DNA from 3 places in the Bradyrhizobium sp. Kon10 genome. Region 2 is predicted to be linked to each of the others. Evidence: predicted binding sites of a transcription regulator. Region 2 holds the regulator's gene; each other region holds the start of a gene.

Region 1 (4,947 bases), 100 kb from region 2:
TCCGCCGCCTCGCTCGCCGCGCGCCTCCGCTTCGGCTTCCGCGCCTTCGCCAGCACCGGTGCCAGAAACTGTCCCGTATAGCTCCTTGGCGCTTTGGCGATGTCTTCCGGTGGGCCCCAGGCGACGATCTCGCCGCCGCCGTCGCCGCCCTCGGGGCCGAGATCGATCACCCAGTCGGCGGTCTTGATCACTTCGAGATTGTGCTCGATGACGACGACCGTGTTTCCCTGCGCGACCAACTCGTGCAGCACCTCCAGCAGCTTCTTGACGTCGTGGAAGTGCAAGCCGGTGGTCGGCTCGTCCAGGATGTAGAGCGTGCGGCCGGTGGCGCGTTTTGACAGCTCCTTCGCCAGCTTGACACGCTGGGCTTCGCCGCCCGAAAGCGTCGTGGCCTGCTGGCCGACATGGATGTAGTCGAGGCCGACGCGGTGCAGGGTCTGAAAGGTCTCGCGCACGCGCGGCACCGCCTTGAAGAATTCGGCGGCTTCCTCGACGGTCATGTCGAGCACGTCGGCGATGCTCTTGCCCTTGAACAGCACTTCGAGCGTCTCGCGGTTGTAGCGCTTGCCCTTGCAGACGTCGCAGGTGACGTAGACGTCGGGCAGGAAGTGCATCTCGATCTTGATGACGCCATCGCCCTGGCACGCCTCGCAGCGGCCGCCCTTGACGTTGAACGAGAAGCGTCCGGGCTCGTAGCCGCGCGCTTTCGACTCGGGCAGGCCGGCGAACCATTCGCGGATCGGCGTGAAGGCGCCGGTGTAAGTCGCGGGGTTGGAGCGCGGGGTGCGGCCGATCGGCGACTGGTCGATGTCGATGATCTTGTCGATGTGCTCGAGGCCCTCGATGCGGTCGTGCGGGGCGGCGCCTTCGCTCGCATTGTTCAGCTTGCGGGCGATCGCCTTGTAGAGCGTGTCGATCAAGAGCGTTGACTTGCCGCCGCCGGAGACGCCGGTGACGCAGGTGAACAGGCCGAGCGGAATCTCCGCGGTGACGTTCTTGAGGTTATTGCCTCGCGCGTTCACCACCTTGATGGTGCGGCGATGGTTCGGCGGACGCCGCTCCGGCACCTCGACCTCGAGCTCGCCGGTGAGATATTTTCCGGTCAGCGAGTTCGGGTTGCGCATGATCTCGGCCGGCGTGCCTTCGGCGATGATGTTGCCGCCATGCATGCCGGCACCGGGGCCGATGTCGAGGACGTAGTCGGCGAGCAGGATCGCATCCTCGTCATGCTCGACCACGATCACGGTATTGCCGAGGTCGCGCAGTCGCTTCAGCGTGTCGAGCAGGCGGGCGTTGTCGCGCTGGTGCAGGCCGATCGAGGGCTCGTCCAGCACGTAGAGCACGCCGGTCAGGCCCGAGCCGATTTGCGACGCCAGGCGGATGCGCTGGCTCTCGCCGCCCGACAGCGTCCCGGAAGAGCGGGAGAGGGTGAGGTAATTGAGACCGACGTCGAGCAGGAAGGTGAGCCGCTCGCGGATCTCCTTGAGGATGCGGCCGGCGATCTCGTTCTGCTGGGCGTTGAGCGCCTCCGGCACGGTCTCGAACCACGCGCCGGCGCCCTTCACCGACAGTTCGGAGATGTCGCCGATGTGCTTGCCGCCAATCTTGACGCAGAGCGCCTCGGGCTTCAGCCGAAAGCCGTGGCAGGCTTCGCAGGGCACGTCGTGGAAATACTTCGCCAGCTCCTCGCGCGCCCACTCGCTCTCGGTCTCGCGATAGCGGCGGTTGATATTGGTGATGACGCCCTCGAACGGCTTCTTGGTGTCGTAGGAGCGGACGCCGTCCTCATAGGAGAACTTGATCTCGTCCTCGCCGGAACCGTAGAGGATCGCGTCTTTGGTCTTCTTGGCGAGATCCTTCCACTTGGTGTCGAGCGTGAACTTGTAGTGCTTGCCGAGCGCGGTCAGCGTCTGCACGTAATAAGGCGATGACGATTTGGCCCAGGGCGCGATCGCGCCCTTGCGCAGGGTGGTTTCCTTGTCGGGGATGACAAGATCCTCGTCGACATGCTGCTCGACGCCGAGCCCGCCGCAGGCAGGACACGCGCCATAGGGATTGTTGAAGGAAAACAGCCTGGGCTCGATCTCGGGGATGGTGAAGCCGGAGACCGGACAGGCGAACTTTTCCGAGAACAGCATGCGCTCGGGCCCGCTCTTGTCGTGGATCTTCGCGGTCTTCTTCTTTTCTTCGACCGGCGCTGCTGCGGGAGCGTCGGCGAATTCGACGACGGCGAGGCCCTCGGCGAGCTTCAGCGCGGTCTCGAAGCTTTCGGCGAGGCGCTGGCCGATGTCGGCGCGCACCACGATACGGTCGACGACGACGTCGATGTCGTGCGGGAATTTCTTATCGAGCGTCGGCGCCTCAGCGAGCTCATGGAAGCTGCCGTCGATCTTGACGCGCTGAAAGCCCTTCTTGAGCCATTCGGCGAGCTCTTTCCGGTACTCGCCCTTGCGGCCGCGCACGACCGGCGCGAGCAAATAGAGGCGAGTGCCCTCGGGCAGCGTCAGCACACGGTCGACCATCTGCGAGACGGTCTGGCTTTCGATCGGCAGTCCCGTGGCGGGCGAATAGGGCACGCCGACGCGCGCCCACAGCAGGCGCATGTAGTCGTAGATCTCTGTCACGGTGCCGACGGTCGAGCGCGGGTTCTTCGAGGTCGTCTTCTGCTCGATCGAGATCGCCGGAGATAATCCGTCGATCTGATCGACGTCCGGCTTCTGCATCATTTCGAGGAACTGGCGGGCATAGGCGGACAGCGATTCGACGTAGCGGCGCTGGCCCTCGGCATAGATGGTGTCGAAGGCGAGCGAGGATTTGCCGGAGCCGGAGAGGCCGGTGAACACGACGAGCTTGTCGCGGGGAATTTCGACGTCGATATTCTTGAGGTTGTGCTCGCGCGCGCCACGGATCGTAATTGCGCGCAGGCTTGAGCCCGCGTTGTTGGCTTGGCGCTTCGCCTTGATCACTTCATCCATCCCGGTGGTCCTCAAGGAATCCCAAAGGCACGCGATCGCGCCAACATTCGAGGCGCGCTTCGCCCGGAACCGGGATCGGCGCCGATGGGTATGGCAGCGAACGTAGGAAGAACGAGCGCGGATTTCCAGTGGGACTTGCGAATCGTCAACGGATTGTTGGCGCGCTGGCGGCATTTGGCAGCAGCGGGGCTCGGAACCACCCCGAAGCGCGCCGCTGCGAGGTTGCACAAAAACAAAAAGGCCGGCGCAAGGCCGGCCTTTCGTAACGCGATAGCGTTGGAGCCGAAGCTCAGTACTTGGCTTAGTACTTGGCGACGACCGGGCCGTTGAAGTGATAGTTCACGCCGAACTGCACGGTGTGGAAGTTGAGCGTGCCGGAGGGCACGGCGCCCGAGAAATAGGTCTCGCCGCCAAGGCTGCGATAGAGGTACTCGCCCTTGATCGACCACTGCGGGGCGATGAACGCTTCGACGCCAGCGCCGACGGTCCAGCCCGAGTGGAATTTGCTGTCGGAGATCGAGACCGGGCCCAGCGTCGCAGTGATCTTGTTGTCGATCCAGGCGTAGCCGCCGGTGCCGTAGAACAGGACGTTGTTGACAGCGTAGCCGATGCGGCCGCGCACGGTGCCCATCGCGTCCGTCTTCGAGCTCACCGAGGCGGGAATCGCACCGACGCCCGGCACGAAAACCGCACCAGCTGCCGACGCGCTGACGTCAGCCCAGGCGCCATCGGCCTCGACGCCGAACACGACGTTGCCGGTCTGCCAGTTGTAGCCGGCGGTACCGCCGACGAAGCCGCCCTTCATCTTCGGGTCGCCGGAAGCGTTCTCCCAGGCGCCGCCACCGACGATACCGAGGTAGAAGCCGGTCCAGTTGTAGACCGAGGCCATAGCGACAGGAGCCTTGGTGTAGGGGCGAGCCGCCAGATCGGCAGCCGAGGCGGCGCCAGTGAGAGCGAGCAGACAGGCCGAAGCCAGCAAAATTTTCTTCATTTCAACAAATCCCAGTCCCAGTTTCTGATTTGCCTTCCGTGCGTCGGAAGAGCATCGGACGCGTTGGTCCAACTGATGTCGTACCTACACCACTGAAGCCGCAAGTTGTGTCTCCCGAAAGTCACAACGGCCCAAAAATGTCGCAGATGCTGACCTATTATTCCCCGTTTGCGCGGGCACAAAAAAAGGCCGGCACGAGGCCGGCCTTAGAGACGCGCGTGAAACCAATGCTATCAGTACTTCGCGATGACGGGCCCGCCCCAGCGGTAGTTCAGCCGGATCAGTCCCATATCCACGTCCTGCCCGATTCGGTCGCTCCCGAACGCCGCGCCCGCTGGCGTGGTGAAGCCGACCGTGCGATGGCCGAGGAACAAGTGGTCGTACTCGACGCCCACCGACCAGTTCGGCGCGAAGCCGAATTCCAGACCGGCGCCGATTGCTCCGCCCCAGCGGGTTTCGCGTGCCGAAGCCAGCAGCGCGCCCGCGCCGGGCGTGCCGGCGGCGGCATAGACGTCGTACCTGTCTCCGACCACGGCGCCGCCGCCCTTCACGTAGAGCAGCACGCTGTTCCAGGCGTAACCAACCTGACCGGTGATGAGGCCGAACGCGTCGATGCGCGAACGGTTGCGATCACCCGTGACCAGGGCGCTGCCTGGGAAAAGTGTGCTGACGTTGTCGCCCCGGAAATCGGCCCAGTTGCCTTGGCCTTCAAGACCGAACACCCAATTGGCCGACTGCCAGCGATAGCCGATCTGGCCGCCGATGGTGCCGCCCGTCGCGTTGTGACAGCCTTCGCCCACCAGCACCCCGGTCCCCGGTGTTACGAAGTCCCAGCATTTGTGGCTCGAACCGCCACCGCCGTTGATGCCGATATAGAAGCCGCTCCAATCGTAGATCGTCGCGATCGCAGGCGCCGGCGCCTTGGTGTAGGGACGGGCCGCAAGATCCGCTGCGCTCGCGGGAGCCGAGAGGTTGAACGCG
Region 2 (4,947 bases):
ACGGCGTGCTCGCCAATCTCGGCGCCATGCCGGTGGTTTCGGCGCTGGTGATGCCTGCCGGGCTGTTGGGCTTGCTTGCGGCGCCGTTCGGACTGGACGGCGTGTTCTGGTGGCTGATGGGGATCGGCATCGATTGGATGATCGCGGTCACGCGATGGGTCGCGGCATTGCCGGGCGCGGTCGGCCATATCGGCGCCTTCGGCACCGCGCCCCTGGTCGCGGCGAGCCTCGGGCTCGTCCTGATGGGATTGTTGCGCACGCCGCTGCGTTGGTCGGGCGCGCTGGTGCTGCTGGTTGCGATCCTTTGGGGCTTGTCCGTCCGGCAACCCGACATCCTGATCGCCGGTGACGGGCAGAGCGTCGCGGTGCGGGGCAGGGACGGGCAGCTGCATCTGATCAGGATGAACAAGGACAGCTTTCTGCTCAAGGAATGGCTGGCGGCCGACGCCGATCCGCGTGATGCCGGCAGTGCGTCGCTGGCCGATGGCGTCTCGTGCGACGATTTGGGCTGCGTCACGCCGCTCGCCGACGGGCGCCTGGTCGCAGTTGCGTTGCGCATCGGCGCGCTGGCCGATGATTGCAATCGTGCCGCGCTGGTGGTGACCGCCCGGCCGGCGCCGCCGGATTGCACGGCGATGGTGGTCGATCGTCAGCGTCTCGCAAGCCAGGGCGCGCTCGCGCTGATGCGGCGTGGTGATGGTTTTGCCGTTCAGGCGGTGAAGGCAAGGGGCGCAGACCGTCCCTGGTCGCCGGCTGCCGCAGGCGCGGCGGATTATGATGGCAGCCTCGCGCCGAAGACGAAGACAGCGTCTCCCCGGAGCAATGACGCAACGCCGTCCGAGGCCGATCTCCAAGCCGAGGACTGAAAGCCGAGGGCTGGATTTGACCTCTCAGCCGATCGTCGGGCCGGAATGGCTGGCCGTCCGACGTGCGGCGGGCGGATCCCATTCGATCGGCTTTGCGAGATGCAAACCGCTCCAGTTCGCCGGCCTCGGCCGGCGATGGGCATTTCAATCCGGGCCTCGACCCCTCGTTGGGGTCGGCGGCGTCAGCCGATCGGCAGGCGGGTGATCGTTGGCTGCCTGTCGGCTATCTCTGGCTTTTGCTCCCGCTCGCCGAGCGGCTGGGTCACCGGCAATTGCAGCACGGTGGCGCGCTGGCCTTCGACGAGCTGCGTCACCAGCACGTATTTGCCGTCCGGAAATTCGATGGCGTCGTGATGGCGATCGGGAATGTGCGGATCGACCTTGCCGAACTTGCCGACGCGGGAGTTGATGGTGCGCGTCCAGATCCAGCGATTGTCGTAGCGGACGCTGTCGGCGAAGGCGAGCTCCGTTCCCGGCAGCAGACAGACCGCGACCGACATATCGGCTTCGGAGGCGAAGCCGCGCGTCGAGGTGCCGCGGAAAGTTGTCGTGACGATTGTCTCGCCGACTTCTGCGGGACGCGTCGCGACGGCGTGCAGGCTGTAGTCACACATCGGGGTGCTCCTCAATCAGGATAGCGACCCGCGCCTCTTCTGAGGCGCAGGCCTCTATCAGAGTAGAAGCCTGCAAGCGTCTGCTTGGTTGTGGGCAAATCTGCGGCTTGGTTCGCGCGCTGCAATCACAATATCTTTTTCAATTGCGCGAGGAACAAAGCCTGCTCCCGTGCATTCGGGCAGTTTCGCCATTAGCGGCCAGCGGGCGCCGACCAGCCGGAATATTGCCAGGCCCGTTGCGACGGCTGCTCGACCGCGTTGCGGGCATTGCGGAATTGCTCGCTCGTCGCCCGCGCTGCTTTGCCGAGATGGTGCTGTGACTGCGCCGCGAGGGCTTGCGACGCTGATGCTGCGATCAGCGCCATCGCGACAGTGCTCAGAATAATGCTGCGCATGGTTCTCTCCTCGGTCTCTCAAAGCCCTGCGAAGCGGTGTGTGCTTCGTCGCGGCGTGCCGAGGATGTAGCGCTGGAGGGGTGGCCGGATAATCTGTGCAAAACCAGAAAGACTATCCAGCCGGAGCGGACAATCGTCCGCTCCAATCGCTCGTGCGCGGCGGCCTGCCGACCGTCCGCAGCCGGCTCAATACTTCCGGTAAAGCCCGATCAGCTTGCCCTGAATCTTCACCCGGTTGGGCGGCAGGATGCGAACCTCATACGAGGCGTTCGCCGGCTCGAGCGCGATCGAGGCGCCGCGGCGCCGGAAACGTTTCAGCGTTGCCTCCTCGTCGTCGATCAGCGCCACAACGATGTCGCCGGTATCGGCGCTCTCGTTACGCTGGATCAGCGCCATGTCGCCGTCGAGGATACCGGCATCGACCATGGAATCGCCGCGCACTTCGAGCGCGTAGTGCTCACCGGAGCCGAGCATGTCAGGCGGCACGCTGATGGTGTGGCTGCGGGTCTGCAACGCTTCGATCGGCGTACCGGCCGCGATCCGGCCCATCACGGGCACCGCGACGGGGCGCTCGCCGTCATCCGCCGACCCGCTGGAGCTCGCGCGGACCTTGCCGAGATTGCCCTCGATGACGCTGGGCGTGAACCCGCGGCGGCTGCCGGCCGCGGCCTGAAGCTCCGGCAGCTTGATCACCTCGATGGCGCGGGCGCGGTTGGGCAGGCGCCGGATGAAGCCGCGCTCCTCGAGCGCGGTGATCAGGCGATGGATGCCCGATTTCGAGCGCAGATCGAGCGCGTCCTTCATCTCGTCGAAGGAGGGCGGCACGCCGCTTTCCTTCAGCCGCTCGCTGATGAACCGCAGAAGCTCGTATTGTTTGCGCGTTAACATCTCGACCAAATTCCCCCGGTTGATGTCGTTCGATTCCGAGACGCTGAGTTCAGCGATGAGCCGCTACATGCTCGAAACAAATCATGAACGGACACTATATGTTCGATATGTGTTCCGCAACTGCTTAATTTAGCGTGAACGCGACAAACTTCGCGGAACGCGAGCGAGCGACGCGTTCAGACCGGCAATCGCAGCACCTCGCAGGGCGTGCCTGCCTCGGCCTTCGGCGCAAACGGCGCACGTACGAGAAGTGCCTGTGCGGCAGCCAGATTCGCGAGCAGCGAGGAATCCTGATGACTCACGGGATGAGCGATGAGGGTGCCGTCGTCGCGCAATTCAAGGCGCGCGCGAAGATAGTCCTCGCGCTGGTCGTTGGCACCGACATCGCGGCCGAGCACGGCGCGTTCGCGACGGTGGTGAATCACTTCGCGGCCCGAGAGCGCGCGAATCAGCGGCACCATGAACAGGAACGCACAGACGTAGGACGACACGGGATTGCCGGGCAGGCCGATCACGCGCATCGCGCCGAGCTGACCGTGCATCATCGGCTTGCCCGGGCGAATCGCGATCTTCCAGAACGCCATCGAGATGCCTTCGGCCTCGAGCGCCGGCTTGACCAGGTCGTGGTCGCCAACCGAGGCGCCGCCGGTGGTGATCAGGACATCCGCCCCGCTGTCGCGGGCGCGGCGGATGCCGGCCGTGGTCGCCTCAACCGTGTCGGCGGCGATGCCGAGGTCGATGGTCTCGGCGCCTTCGCTGCGCGCGAGCGCGTGCAGGGCATAGCCGTTGGAATAAACGATCTGACCCGCGCCGGGGGTGACGCCGGGCATCACCAGCTCATCGCCGGTTGCGAGGATCGCAACTCTCGGCCGGCGGCGGACGGGCAGGCGCGGATGGTTCATCGCGGCCGCGAGCGCCAGGTCACGCTCGGTGAGTCGGGTTCCTCGCTTCAGCAGCAAATCGCCTTCGCGAAAATCGACGCCGGCAAGGCGGATGTGCCGTCCGATGAGGGCGGCTTCCTTGATCGTGACGCGCTTGCCCTCGACCGCAGTATCCTCCTGGATCACGACCGCATCCGCGCCATCGGGAACGACGCCGCCTGTGAAAATCCGTACGGCTTCGCCAGCGCCCACCGTTCCCGCGAACGGCCGGCCGGCTGCGACCTCGCCAATCAGATTGAGCTGTGCATCGATCCTGGCCGCGTCGGCGGCGCGCACTGCGTAGCCGTCCATGGCCGACATCGCCTGCGGTGGCTGCGTACGGCGCGCCGCGAGATCGCGCGCCAGCACCCGGTGCCAGGCCTCGTCGAGCGCAACCATCTCTTCCGCCAGCGGCTCTGCGCCGGCAAGCACCGCGGCAAGCGCGTCGGAAACCGGCATGAGGGCCACGGTGAAAACTCCTGCTCGGGCAATACGACAATCGGGTCGCGGCAAGCGTTCTAGCCGACAGTGGCCGTCGAGGCAAAACGGACGTGCATGCGCGTGGACGCAGCTTATCTATGGAGCAATAGCCGCACCAGTTCGGCCTGCCGGTTCACGCCCGTCTTGTCGAAGATTTTCGACAGATGGCTGCGCGCGGTTCCGTCGGTGATCCCTAGCCGTTCCGCCGTCGCTTTGCGGCCGCCGCCCTTGACGATCTCGAGCGCAAAGGCGGCTTCTGCACGAGTGAGGCCGTAACGCGTGCGCAAAGCGTCGAGTCTTGATCTCGCGTCCGGCTCGGGGTCGGTGATGAGCACCATCGCGCTCGATCGCCAGCCGGAGGCAAGCGGCACCGAACTCTCCGCCCAATCTGTGCCGACTGGCGTCACCTGCACGTGCAGCGGCATGCGGCCTGGATGCCGCCGCAAGCTCATCTCGCCGCCGATGCGATCGGGATGATCGATGCTGCACGAGCCGATCAGTGATTGCAGAGAGCGGCCGTCTTCGCTGTTGATGGCGCTCAGCGCGCCCGCCTCAAGCACGATGCTGTCGGCGGCATCGAGCCATTCGCGCGCCCGGCGATTGACGAAGATCGGGCGAGCCTGAGCGTCTGCGAGAACGAAGCCGTGGTCTAGCCCATCCAGTCCCGCCAGCGCGGCGCGGCCGGTGACGTCGAGCTGGTGGGTACGCCGCTGGATGGCAACGGCGCGTACGAGATGCTGCGCCAGCGTCGCAAACAGCCGCCGTGCGTTATCGTCATATGAAG
Region 3 (4,947 bases), on a different contig from region 2:
CGCCTCGTGAGGCCACGATGTCGTAACACGGAAGAAAAGGGCTCGCGCGTGGCGCGGGCCCTTTGACGTCAGTGAGCCAGCGATCTCTCAGAAGACGTGAGAGAAGAAATAATAGAGCGAGCCCGAGATGATCATCGCGGCCGGCAGCGTCAGCACCCAGGCCATTGCGATGTTGCGGATCGTGGACCATTGCAGGCCCGAGCCATTGGCGGCCATCGTGCCGGCGATGCCTGAAGACAGCACGTGGGTGGTCGAGACCGGCAGGCCGTAAATGTCGGCGGCGGCGATGGTGGCAGCCGCTGTGATCTCGGCGCAGGCACCTTGGGCGTAGGTCAGGTGCGTCTTGCCGATCTTCTCGCCGACCGTGACCACGATGCGCTTCCAGCCGACCATGGTGCCCAGCCCAAGCGCGATGGCGACCACGATCTTCACCCAGCCGGGGATGAACTTCGTGGCGCTGTCGAGCGAGCCCTTGTAGGCGTTGAGCACGGCGACGTCGTCGGCGTTAAGCTCGGCTTCCTTGTCCTTCATCAGGAATCGGAGCGCTTCCGAGGCGAGGTACATGTCGTTGCGCGTGTTGCCGACGAGTTCGGCCGGCACCTTAGCGAGCGAGCCGTAGGTGGTCACCTGCTTGGCGATGTCGCGCACCAGCACGGCAAGCGAGGGGAAGGTACCGCCGTTGACTTCGCGGGTCGCGACGTAGCTGGTCACCGCGGGGCGCGGATTGCCGAGCACGCTGTAACCGGCAGCCTTGCCCTCGATGATCTTGCCGGCCGAGTCCGAGTTCTTGACGAAGTGCTCGATCTCGCTCGCGGGCATGGCGCGGTTGAGCGCATAGGCGGTCGGCACGGTGCCGATCAGGATCAGCATGATCAGGCCCATGCCCTTCTGGCCGTCGTTGGAGCCGTGGAAGAAGCTCACCAGCGTGCAGGTGAGGATCAGGATGCCGCGGATCCACCACGGCGGCGGCTGGTCGCCCTTCGGCTCGCCGAACAGAGCGGGCGTGGCGCGCAGCAGCACGCTTCGCAGGATGTAGAGCAGGACCGCGGCGAGCGCGAAGCCGAACAACGGCGACAGCAGCAGCGCCTTGCCGATATTGGTGGCCTGGGACCAGTCGACACCCGAGGTGCCGCTGCGGCCGTGCAGGACCGCATTCATGATGCCAACGCCCATGATCGAGCCGATCAGCGTGTGCGAGCTCGAGGCCGGCAGGCCGAAATACCAGGTACCGACATTCCAGATGATCGCGGCGATCAGCAGCGCGAACACCATGGCGAAACCAGCGCTGGAGCCGACCTGAAGGATCAATTCCACTGGCAGCAGCGAGACGATCCCGAACGCGACGGCACCCGACGAGAGCAGCACGCCGAAAAGGTTGAACATGCCGGACCAGATCACGGCGATGTTGGCGGGCAGGGAGCGCGTGTAGATCACGGTGGCGACCGCATTGGCGGTGTCGTGGAAGCCGTTCACGAACTCGAAGCCGAGCGCGATCAGCAGCGCGATGAAGAGCATGAGGAAGGGAGCGATGCTCTTGATTTGCGTGCCGGTCGCATCGACGTCGGTCCAGATGCTGTAGGCAACGAAGAGCAGTGCGGTGGCGATGACCCCCATATAGATGATGCCGGTCAGCGGGTGGAATCCGCCTTCAAGGTCCGGGCCCTCACGCAAGGCCGGCTCGATCGAGCCGGGTAAAGCAACGTCACTCATCGGAATTCTCCTGTCCCAATGCGCCGACTTTGCGCGCGCCATGTGACAGGCAGTTGAAATGGGCCGGCATGCAGTTGAAATGGCGGGACTACTCCACCGCTTGTTGCCGGGGATGACAGCCCGTGTCAGGCGGCGTGGGCGGATTTCCGCTGCAAGGCGGCGGCGATCTTCAGATCGTCGACAAAACGCCGATATTCCAGCGCCTTGGCCTCGGGATCGGGCAGCCGCAACAGGTAGGACGGATGAACCGTCACCAGCGCCTTGCGGCCGTCGGGAAGGTCGATCAGCCGGCCGCGGTTTTTGCCGATCGGGGTGATCTTGCCGAACACGCTTTGCGCGGCGGTCGCACCCATCGCGACGATGAGATCGGGCTGGATGACGGAGACCTCCCGCTCATACCATTGCCGGCACGCCCGGATCTCCGGCGTGTTCGGCTTTTGATGCAGGCGAATTTTTCCGCGCGGCACGAATTTGAAGTGTTTCACCGCGTTGGTGACATAGACCTTCTTGCGGTTCACGCCGGCCTCCTCCAGCGCGCGGTCGAGCATCTGGCCGGCGGGGCCGACGAAGGGATGGCCGGCGAGGTCTTCCTTGTCGCCGGGCTGTTCCCCGACCAGCATGATGTTGGCGGACTTCGGGCCTTCGCCGAACACGGTCTGGGTCGCGTCCTTGTAGAGATGGCAGGCGCGGCAGTGGGCGGCTTCCTCGCGGAGCGCTTCGAGATCGTCGGCGGCGGTCTTGCGTTTCATCGGAGTCTCCGGCCGCGGGTTCATCCTTCCGCCGGTCCAGCGTTCGGCATCGGCAAGCAGAGGTTCAAGTATCGAAGCTTCCGACAGGTTCCTCCGGTACTTCTGCGGCGCTTCGGGCGTGATCGGGTGGTCATGCCGAAAGTGGCGGCGCCAGGTTTCCTCCAACCGGTTTGGAGCCGGCATCTCCTTCTGGCTGATCCCAGGCGTGAACGAGATCGCGTGGCCGTCCCAATGGGCGCAAATGTCGGGCGTGAGGATGGACCAGGGCATGTCGGCATAACGGCGCGCGAAAAACGGCGCGGCGAATGCCACGATGTGATGTTCCGGCTCGAACCAGGCGGCATAATGCGCCTTCTGCTCGCGTCCGATCTCGCGGAAACGGACGAGATCGCGCATCCGCTGTACATCGCGCTGCACGGCGCCTGCCATCACGGTTGCTTCTGCCACGTCGGGATCGGTCATTGTTGCCAGCAGGTCGTGATCGGCTTTCAGCCGCCAGAGCAGGCGATAGAGCAGCGCAAAACGTGCGCTGTCCCGATGCAGGATCGCGACGCGGGCAAGCTCGACAAAATTGGCCGGAACGTTGAACGTGCCTTCGGTCTCGACGGGCGGAAGGCTTGGCGCTTCGGACAGGCCAGGGGGCACCAGGTCTTTCGCCTGGCCCTGCACGCTCCACGTCACTTCCATCGGCGTGATGTGATGTAGCGCAAGCGCGCGTGCCGCCTTGCGCCAGCCGTCAAAGTCAGTCTCGCTGTCGAGGGCAATCAGGTACATGACACTTGAATCCTCTTGATTCCGCTCATGAATCTACAGGCGCGCCAATTCGATTGACTCTCATGCGCCCGTTAGCTTTATATTAGAACATATCATGAACAAATGAGCCAGCTGCTGGTTCTCTTTTTGAGAGCCACCGGCAATCACCTCTGAAGGAGCGGCGAGCATGAGCGGCGCACGTAGCAGCGCGCTTGCGACCTTGCGCGGCCAGATCGAGCGCATCGAGACGGCGGAGGTCGTGCATCATCGCGATCGCGTCGCGCTCGGCCACGACGGGGCCGACACCGCACTGATGGGCGGGCTCGCGCGCGCGACAATCCACGAGGTGTTTTGCGAGGGCCGCCAGGGCGCCGCCGCGACGGGTTTTGTGAGCGGGCTTGCGGGTCGCGTGACGGCGCGCAAACCGCTTTTGTGGGTGCGGCAGGATTTTTCGGAAACTGAAACCGGCGCGCTGTCGATGAGCGGGCTTGCCGAGCTCGGTCTCGATCCGCGCCGCGTGGTGCTGGTGCGTGCGGCTGACGTGGAGAGTGCGTTACGCACCTCGGCCGACGCGCTTGCCTGCGATGCGCTGGGGGCGGTCGTGCTCGAGCTCTGGGGTGAGACCAGACAGTTCGATCTCGTGGCGAGCCGCAAGCTGACGCTGGCCGCGCAAGCTTCCGGCGTCACCGGCCTGCTGCTGCGGATGGCCGCGCAGCCGCTGCCTTCGACTGCGGAGACGCGATGGATGCTGCGCGCGGCGCATTCGCCGCCGGGGACGACATGGAGTGCCTGGGGCGCGCCGCGCTTCGATGCCGAGCTCTTGCGCAATCGTCATGGCCCGTGCGGCCGCTGGATCATGGAATGGAAGTGTGATGAGTGCCAGTTCTCTGAACCATCGTCGTATCCTCAGTCTGTGGCTGCCGCGCCTGCCTATCGACAGGATCAAGCGGTTCTTGCCGAGCAGCGGCGCGCAGGGTGAACCAAACATCGTTGTCATCAAGGACAACAATGCGCTGGTGATCCACGCGCTCGACGACGCGGCATCGCGTTTGGGGCTGCATGTCGGCCAGCCCCTGGCCAATGCCCGGGCGATGTGCCCGGACTTGAAAGTGTTCGACGCCGACGTCGTGGCCGATGCGAAGACGCTCAGCGACATCGCCGACTGGTGCGATCGCTTCACCCCGCTGGTGGCGCTCGATCCGCCGCACGGGCTGTTCCTGGACATCACCGGTTGCGCGCATCTGTTCGGTGGCGAAGCTGCGCTGTTGCAGACGCTGGTTCGAGCGCTGGCTCGTCAGGATTTTGCCGTCAGCGCGGCGATCGCCGGAACCTCGGTCTGTGCGCGCACGCTGACGCGCCAGGCTTCAGGCGCCATCGTCGCCGATGGCGGGGAGGCGGAAGCGGTCAACCGGCTTCCGGTGTCCGCGCTTGGCGCGGGTGAGGCCATCACCACCGGCCTGCGCCGTGCCGGCTTGAAAACCATCGGCGATGTTGCCTCTCGCGCGCCGCACGAGATCACGGCGCGGTTCGGCGCCCGGTTTTCCACACTGCTTGCGCATGCGCTGGGACAGGGCGATGCCCCGATCAGCCCGCGCAAACCGCTGCCTGATTATATCGTGGAAAAACGTTTTGCCGAGCCGATTGCGACCGACACCATGATCGCGATGACGCTGTCGCGCCTGGCGGACACGCTTGTTACGTCCATGGAGAAGCAGGGCAAGGGCGCGCGGAGGTT

The links. Region 2 encodes LexA, which represses DNA repair genes until DNA is damaged. Its sites were predicted from a motif close to TGTTCNNNNTGTGTTCNG; they were not measured.
Region 1: the regulator LexA is predicted to act here: its motif matches at 3,072-3,089, upstream of uvrA (excinuclease ABC subunit UvrA).
Region 3: the regulator LexA is predicted to act here: its motif matches at 3,317-3,334, upstream of AC0L2O_RS24380 (ImuA family protein).

The regions. Positions count from the first base shown of each region.
Region 1 covers NZ_JBVVOZ010000005.1:222,686-227,632, forward strand. The annotation lists gene uvrA (excinuclease ABC subunit UvrA) at 1-2,975, opposite strand, end outside; gene AC0L2O_RS10450 (outer membrane protein) at 3,277-3,966, opposite strand; gene AC0L2O_RS10455 (outer membrane protein) at 4,200-4,947, opposite strand, start outside.
Region 2 covers NZ_JBVVOZ010000005.1:118,385-123,331, forward strand. The annotation lists gene AC0L2O_RS09940 (ComEC/Rec2 family competence protein) at 1-866, shown strand, start outside; gene AC0L2O_RS09945 (hypothetical protein) at 1,049-1,480, opposite strand; gene AC0L2O_RS09950 (hypothetical protein) at 1,672-1,875, opposite strand; gene lexA (transcriptional repressor LexA) at 2,062-2,763, opposite strand; gene AC0L2O_RS09960 (molybdopterin molybdotransferase MoeA) at 2,940-4,151, opposite strand; gene AC0L2O_RS09965 (helix-turn-helix transcriptional regulator) at 4,256-4,947, opposite strand, start outside.
Region 3 covers NZ_JBVVOZ010000019.1:69,599-74,545, reverse strand. The annotation lists gene AC0L2O_RS24395 (M20 aminoacylase family protein) at 1-10, shown strand, start outside; gene AC0L2O_RS24390 (inorganic phosphate transporter) at 88-1,710, opposite strand; gene AC0L2O_RS24385 (UdgX family uracil-DNA binding protein) at 1,836-3,233, opposite strand; gene AC0L2O_RS24380 (ImuA family protein) at 3,400-4,191, shown strand; gene AC0L2O_RS24375 (Y-family DNA polymerase) at 4,085-4,947, shown strand, end outside.